DNA from 2 places in the Roseibium sp. RKSG952 genome. Region 2 is predicted to be linked to the other one. Evidence: riboswitches for the same ligand, from Rfam matches in the RefSeq annotation. Region 2 holds a riboswitch; the other holds the start of a gene.

Region 1 (4,088 bases), on a different contig from region 2:
GCTGCACCAACTGTGGGAACATTCACCACCAAGATTTCGGATCAGGACTCTGCCTGGTTTGTCCAGAACGAAGGTGGGGCAGCTCCGGTATATGCTGTCGTTGACGGGACCGACGTTGCAACGCCGGGCGATGTCGTCGCCATGTTTGGCAGCGTAGTAGGCAGCAGCGGCAATGCGCTGCAGTTCCAGCAGGCCCCGCAGGTAACACAGGGTGTTTCGTTCAGAAATGCACCCGGTGCAACTTTCGGTGGGTTCCGACCGTTTGCAATGATCGACGCAGAATACCGCGAGTTCGAGAATGACCCTGACGTCAAAACCGATGTGAAGCTGTTCAACGGCAGTGCCGGACTTTCCGGCCAGACAGAAAACGGCATTGCACTGGCTTTTGGTATGGGCGTGTTCACGGCCGATGGTGATAGCCGCACGACCGACTTTGACACCACTGGCTTCTATCTGGATGCAGCGGTGGGTCGCCAGTTTGGCGCGTTCACGGTTGAGGCCGGGCTTGGTTACGGCTGGCTTTCGACTGATCGAACACGTCAGATCACGGGCAGCGCCGATGCAAAGGCAGATTATGACAGCACACTGCTGACTGCACATATCGGTGTTGAGCGCGCGTTCGATGTCAGCGACAAATTCGGGCTGATCGGTTTTGCAGACGCCAGATATACCAATCAGAAGGATGATGGTTACACGGAAACCGGCTCGGTCGCGAATGCCACGGTCGGAGACATCACAACCGAGGTGATTGAAGCCCGGTTGGGTGCCGAAGTTGAAAAGCAATTCAACAATGGCGGAGTTCTGTCAGGCCAGCTGAGCGGTGTACTGCGCCGAGGTCTGGGGGATTCGCAGGCCGATGTCACTGTCTTCTCATCAACTCAGAATGTGATCTTTGCATCGACAGATTTTACCGGTGCAAGCGTCGCAGTGGGTTATGAGAAAGATCTGGTTCAGGACATGCTGCTGGAGCTGAAGGCCGAACAGGAGATCGGCGACAATGCTCAGGGCCCGTTCCTGCGCGCCGGCCTTAAGTGGTCGTTCTAAAACAAAAATCTCTGCGGCACCTAACCGGTGCCGCAGAGACAAATTCCTGATGACAGCGCCCTCCTACCTAACGCTGTGTTTATGTAAATCGAAACATGGCTGAATAAGGGCTTGTCTCAGACGTGGTGCCTGAGCTAACCAAAGGTCACGCAGGGGAGTCCCACCGAGGGGACTGAGAGGCTGACGGGGCATTGCCCGGCGACGCGACCCTTTGAACCTGACCCAGTTGATACTGGCGTAGGAAGCTAGGGCGCGCAGGCCACGGATCCGGGCGGGCGCACTCCGAACAGAGGGCTGTACACCCTCTCGTTTCCCCAAGCCAAAACTCATCTGGTGTCTTTTTGAGTTGAACCGCTTGAGGAGCACCAACATGAATGTCCCCAACCCCAAAATCACCACAGGTGAACTGCCTGCTTCGCGTAAGATCTATGTGAATGGCACACTGCACCCTGACGTCCGCGTTCCAATGCGCGAGATTTCGGTCCACCCGACCGCGGGAGAGCCGCCGTTGCCGGTCTATGACAGCTCAGGTCCGTACACCGATCCGAACGTGATTACCGACATTCGACAAGGCCTGACCCCGTTGCGCCGCAAATGGATTGAGGCGCGCGGTGATGTCGAAGAGTATGACGGGCGCGAGATCAAGCCCGAGGATAACGGGTTTGTTGAAGGCGACCGCCTGACGCCCGAGTTTCCGGTGCGCCCGCGGCCTCTGCGCGCAACTGATGGCAAGGCGGTGACGCAGCTCGCCTACGCCCGCGCCGGGATCGTAACTCCCGAGATGGAGTTCATCGCCATTCGTGAGAACCAGCTGCGCGAGGCCATCGTCGAGCAACGCGAAGGCAATGACTGGGGGGCCAATATTCCGGATTACGTGACCCCGGAGTTTGTGCGGGATGAGGTCGCCGCAGGTCGCGCGATTATACCCGCCAACATCAACCACCCCGAAAGCGAACCGATGATCATCGGGCGCAATTTCCTGGTCAAGATCAACGCCAATATGGGCACGTCGGCTGTTACCTCCTCGATGGAAGAGGAAGTGGACAAGATGGTCTGGTCGATCCGCTGGGGCGCCGACACGGTCATGGACCTGTCCACAGGCCGCAATATCCACAACACCCGTGAATGGATTATCCGCAACTCACCGGTTCCGATCGGCACCGTGCCGCTCTATCAGGCGCTGGAAAAGGTGAACGGCATTGCCGAGGACCTGACATGGGAGGTGTTCCGTGACACGCTGATCGAGCAGGCCGAACAAGGCGTGGACTATTTCACCATCCATGCGGGCGTGCGCTTACACATGGTTCCGATGACCGTGAATCGGGTCACCGGAATTGTCTCGCGCGGCGGATCGATCATGGCCAAGTGGTGCCTGCATCATCACAAGGAAAGCTTCCTGTATGAGCATTTCGATGAGATTTGCGACATCTGCCGGGCCTATGATGTGTCGTTCAGCCTCGGTGATGGCCTGCGTCCGGGGTCGATTGCCGACGCCAATGACGAAGCACAGTTTGCCGAGCTTGAGACGCTGGGAGAGCTGACCCAGATCGCCTGGGCAAAGGACTGTCAGGTAATGATCGAAGGCCCCGGCCATGTGGCGATGCACAAGATCAAGGAGAACATGGACAAGCAACTGGAGTGCTGCCACGAGGCGCCTTTCTATACGCTCGGGCCCCTGACCACCGATATTGCACCCGGTTATGACCACATCACCAGTGGCATTGGCGCGGCGATGATCGGCTGGTTCGGTTGCGCGATGCTCTGTTACGTCACACCCAAGGAACATCTGGGGCTACCGGATCGGGATGATGTAAAAACCGGCGTCATCACCTACAAGATCGCCGCCCATGCGGCGGATCTGGCCAAGGGCCTGCCGGGCGCGCAGCGTCGCGACGACGCTCTGTCGCGGGCTCGTTTCGAATTCCGCTGGGAAGATCAGTTCAACCTGTCGCTGGATCCGGACACCGCGCGCGAATTCCACGACCAGACTCTGCCGAAACAAGCGCACAAGGTCGCTCATTTCTGTTCGATGTGCGGGCCGAAATTCTGCTCGATGCGGATCAGCCACGACATCCGGTCTGAGGCGCAGAAAGAAGGAATGGAAGCCATGGCCGCCAAGTTCCGGGAAGGTGGAGATCTTTACCTGCCTGTTGAAGACTGACCGATATGGCGAGACCGGTCCAACCGGTCTCGCATCCGTCTGAAATACGGACCTAGGAGATATTACATTGAACACCTAAATAGACCGCATCAGGCAAAAAACAGGGTTTACCAGTGACTAACGGACTGAGCGAGCAACACAGCAACGCCATAAAATATTGGGCAAAGCAGCATTCAATTATTCGAAAAGTGATCCTCTTCGGCAGCCGGGCTCGTGGTACGCATTCCGCAAACAGCGACTTTGATCTGGCAATACAAGTGTTCCCGGCCAGCCCGCATCATTATGCTCAGATGGCCTATATGGACTGGCATGACCGCCGCGTGGAAGATCTGGAAGCTGCGCTGAATCACAGGGTTCAGCTTGAGTGGTTTGCACCGGGGGCAGGACTGGCCATCGAAAGATCGATAAAATCCGAAGGCGTCACGGTTTTCTTTCGTCAGTACTTCGAAGACGAGGCGGGTTAGTTGTTGCGTATGCGGCTGACTTGACTCGCAAAGCTTCGAAAACTGGTGCAGCGACTGCCGAAACGGTTGGCGAAGCCCGAAGGGCTTCAGCCAGTCACTGTAAAGACGGTGCTGAGTATCCACAACGCAGCGGCCAGCAATGCAAAGGTCGCTACCGTGGATACTCCGAAACCCAGCACATTGGCACTGCGATACGGGCGCATCAGATTGTCAAACCCTGATTGGTTCAAGGGACCTTCACTCACCTTAAGCTCTGCAATGAAACGGGACATCATGGGGGTGTTTCTGGCAATCAACGTACCCAGACCACAGCACATGATCCACAACGTTGGCAGGAGTGGTGGAATACAGGCAATGCTCAGCACAATGGCAGCCGGGACACCACCCTCGCGGAACGGACCTACCAGGTTCACCCAGTC
Region 2 (4,088 bases):
TCAGATCTCGACATGCTGATCCTGAGCCCCAAACCGCCAAGCAGCGGAGAAATGATGGATTGGAGCCAGTTTGACGCCTGCTTGGCTGCGCGCCCAACCCGTACCGTCCTGAAGATTGTGATCTTCGATAGTGCTGATTTCGATTGGGCGCGCGAAGTCGCAGATCGTTATCCGGATCTGCCGCTCTATCTTCAGCCCGGAAATCCGAACAGCGATCCAACGGAACCCATCGACCTGGGTGAAACGACAGGACGATTGGAATGGCTAATCGACACAACACTGAACGCACGATGGTTCAGACCCCGTATTCTTCCCCAGCTGCATGTACTTGTCTGGGGCAATAAGCGCGGCGTCTGAGCAAAGGAGAAACACATGAGTGACAGCATCTACAGCAATCTCACCCAGCTGGGCGGCGCAACGCAAATGCCTGCCAGCCCCGAAGAGGCCGAGCTGGAGCGTGTCCAGAACCCGCAGGCGGACGTGGACTACAACGTTCGCTTTACGGCACCCGAATTTACCTCTCTCTGCCCGATGACGGGACAACCCGACTTTGCACATCTGGTGATCGACTATGTACCGGGTGAGTGGCTGGTTGAAAGCAAATCACTGAAACTGTTCCTGGGTTCATTCCGGAACCACGGTGCATTTCACGAGGATTGCACAATCTCGATCGCACGGCGTTTGACGGAGTTCCTCGAACCCCGCTGGCTGCGTATTGGCGGATACTGGTATCCGCGCGGGGGCATTCCGATTGATGTGTTCTGGCAAACCGGTGCGATGCCCGAAGGCGTCTGGATTCCCGATCAGGGAGTGCCACCGTATCGCGGGCGCGGCTGAGCTGATGATGCGGGCGAGGCAATCGAGCGCTGCGCCCGCATATTTGACTATGACACAGAAAGCCGGATAGATCGCGATATGGCTCAGCACCCTGTTTTCTGGACGTTTCGTCGGTGCCCTTATGCGATGAGGGCGCGCCTCGCGCTGGTCAGCGCGGGTGTAAAGGTCGAGCTGCGTGAGATCCTGCTGCGGGACAAACCACAGGCTTTTCTTGATACTTCAGCGTCTGGGACAGTGCCCGCTCTTCGAACCAATGACCAGGTTCTGGATGAGAGTCTGGACATCATGATCTGGGCTTTGGAACAGAGCGACCCCCAACAGTTGCTCGATATGCCGAAGGAAGGTTGGGAGCTGATCTCAACCAATGACGGCCCGTTCAAGAATGCACTGGATCACACCAAATACGCCACGCGATATCCCGATCTGGACGAAGAGGTTGAGCGGCAAAAGGCGGCCACCTATCTGACCGTCCTTGACCAAAAACTGGATGGGCAGGCGTGGCTGTTCGGAGATCGACCAACGATTGCAGATCTGGCAATGCTGCCATTCGTGCGCCAGTTTGCAAATATTGACCGTGTGTGGTTTGACGCTCAGCCTTGGCCCAACCTTATCAGATGGCTGGACCAATTTCTGACTAGCGACACTTTCGGGCAAATCATGCACAAATACGCCCCTTGGTCAGAAGATGATGTGCCGATTTGGTTCGGAACCTCAGACGCTGTCTCCGACCTATAACTGCCGCAACTGCGAACCGGTTTTGAACACAATCACCGGACCTGTGATTGCTGTGATTGTTTCACCGGTATTTATCGGATGGTAAGTCGCGCGGGGTGGTCGTGCGCCATCATCGATGTCGCGTTGCACCCAATCCCGCTCCTCCATCATTCGCAAGGACTGTGAGAGGGCGCGATCAGTGATCGTCAGCAGGTTTCGCCTGATCTCGTTAAAGTGGCTCAGTTCATGAAGGGTCGCCAGAACGGGCAACGTCCATGAGCGCCGAAGCAGATCCTGATTATCTTCGCTGGTCGCAGACAGGATCTGATTGGCGAACCGGGCTGCCACTGCACCACGCTGTGTCAGTCGAAATTCCGGTCGCAACGGATGGCCGTAGCCCGGGTTTCGCTCAAGCAATCCAATTTGGATGAGATGATCTACACTCTGAGAGAATGACGTACGGCCCGCGCCGGTTGCAGCCAACAATGGCGCCTGCCGCCCAGGGACACCTTCGTGAAGATTGGAAAGAATGGGCAGGGCCCACGCCCGCGAAGTGATGTTGACAAGTGCATCAATGTACATAAAGTATAGTTACTATATTTTACCTTAAAAGGAAAGATGATGCCGCTCATTTCCCTGGAAGAAACCATAACAATTGCGCTGTCGGTTAAGGATCGTCACGCCAGCGCCGATTGGTACGAGAGCATGCTTGGCTTCAAAACGCTTTATCATGCAGATGAGGCAGGTTGGTCAGAGCTAGAAACCCTGACCAAGGGCGTAACCCTTGGGCTTGGTGAGCACACCAAACCCGCGCCCGGAAACTGCGTCCCTGTATTCGGCATCGCCGACCTAGACAGCGCAAGGCAAAAGCTAGAACAGGCTGATGTTCAGTTTGACGGCCCAACAGATGTAGTCGAAGGCATGGTCAAGACGGCGACATTCTATGACCCCGACGGCAACGCCTTCATGCTTGCCCAAGATTTGACGGGCGGGTCCTGAGGAATTGTAGACCCAAGGATCGTTGCCGAAGTTGCGGCAACGGTCTGCAATTAATGTCAGATATGAGCAATTTGTGAGCGCTACCTTTCGGTTCGTGCACCCTGGGTGACGCGATTATAGTTGTAATCGGGTCTCCATCCTCCTAATCACAGCTTCACCTCGGGGTGCGTGGCCTGCCGCGCTGAGATGCCTATCAGGCGAACCCGTTGAACCTGAACCGGCTAGAACCGGCGGAGGGAAAGGTGACGGTTTCATCCATCCTTACCCTCTCGCCGCAATGGAGGATGATATGAAACATCTGCTGATTGCTGCGGGATTACTGAGTGCAACTTCGGCTATTGCCGCCGACAAACCTCAGCTGACCGTATACACCTATGACAGCTTTGTCTCGGACTGGGGTCCGGGTCCGCAGGTCGAAGAAGCTTTTGAAGCGGTCTGCAATTGCGATCTGAATCTTGTTGGCGTTGAAGATGGCGCCGCCCTGCTGTCACGTATCCGGCTTGAGGGCGAAAACTCGGAAGCTGACGTGGTGCTGGGACTGGATACCAGTCTGATCAATGCAGCCAAGGAAACCGGTCTGTTTGCACCCAGTTCCGTTACAGCTGACTACGCGCTGCCGATTGAATGGACCGACGACGTTTTTGCGCCCTACGACTGGGGCTATTTCGCATTTGTTCACAACGCCGATTACTCGGCCCCAGCGAATTTCCGTGAATTGGCGAACAGCGAGACAAAGATCATCATTCAGGATCCACGTTCTTCCACACCCGGCCTTGGTCTGTTGTTGTGGGTGAAGGCGGCCTATGGCGACGAGGCACCCGAAATCTGGGCTGGTCTTGCAGACAATATCGTAACAGTCACCAAAGGGTGGTCCGAGGCCTATGGCCTGTTCCTCGAAGGTGAATCGGATATGGTCCTCAGCTATACCACCTCTCCGGCCTATCACCTGATCGCTGAAGAAGACGCTTCGAAATCGGCAGCTGTCTTTGACGAAGGCAATTACATGCAGGTTGAAGTGGCAGGGAAACTCGCCGGGACTGATCAGCCGGAACTGGCGGATCAATTCCTGGAATTCATGGTTTCGGATGCGTTCCAGCAGATCATTCCTACAACCAACTGGATGTACCCGGCAGTGACCCCGGCAGCTGGGTTGCCCGAAGGGTTTGAAACCCTGACCATTCCGGAAAAGGCTCTGCTCTTTTCACCCGATGAAGCCGCCGACGTGCGGGATCAGGCACTTGCAGAATGGTTGAGCGCGCTCAGCCAGTAAGCCCATTGCCGGGTATCGGCGCGGCTGCCCTGGTCGCCGCGCTGATACTGGGCACACTGGCCGCAGTCACCCTGCGTGCCGAAGCAGGCGGTGGATTTGGTCCGGCCGACTGGGCTGCCCTGCGTTTTACACTTACTCAAGCGATACTTTCCGCGCTGTTCAGTATTGGATTGGCGGTTCCGGTTGCACGAGCACTCGCCCGGCGACGGTTTCCCGGGCGTCGCGCGCTGATTGCGCTGCTTGGCGCGCCGTTCATTCTTCCCGTTAT

The links. Region 2 has a riboswitch for thiamine pyrophosphate ahead of thiB (thiamine ABC transporter substrate binding subunit). Riboswitches for the same ligand answer to the same signal wherever they lie in the genome.
Region 1: it holds a riboswitch for thiamine pyrophosphate, as region 2 does, so the genes downstream of both, thiC (phosphomethylpyrimidine synthase ThiC) here and thiB (thiamine ABC transporter substrate binding subunit) in region 2, are expected to answer to the same signal.

The regions. Positions count from the first base shown of each region.
Region 1 covers NZ_SMMF01000959.1:238,842-242,929, reverse strand. The annotation lists gene E1297_RS41115 (hypothetical protein) at 1-1,044, shown strand, start outside; TPP riboswitch at 1,186-1,305, shown strand; gene thiC (phosphomethylpyrimidine synthase ThiC) at 1,415-3,205, shown strand; gene E1297_RS41105 (nucleotidyltransferase domain-containing protein) at 3,319-3,669, shown strand; gene E1297_RS41100 (hypothetical protein) at 3,756-4,088, opposite strand, start outside.
Region 2 covers NZ_SMMF01000960.1:23,691-27,778, reverse strand. The annotation lists gene queE (7-carboxy-7-deazaguanine synthase QueE) at 1-357, shown strand, start outside; gene queF (preQ(1) synthase) at 373-837, shown strand; gene E1297_RS41330 (glutathione S-transferase) at 916-1,572, shown strand; gene E1297_RS41325 (helix-turn-helix domain-containing protein) at 1,567-2,034, opposite strand; gene E1297_RS41320 (VOC family protein) at 2,173-2,550, shown strand; TPP riboswitch at 2,701-2,807, shown strand; gene thiB (thiamine ABC transporter substrate binding subunit) at 2,840-3,820, shown strand; gene E1297_RS41310 (thiamine/thiamine pyrophosphate ABC transporter permease ThiP) at 3,796-4,088, shown strand, end outside.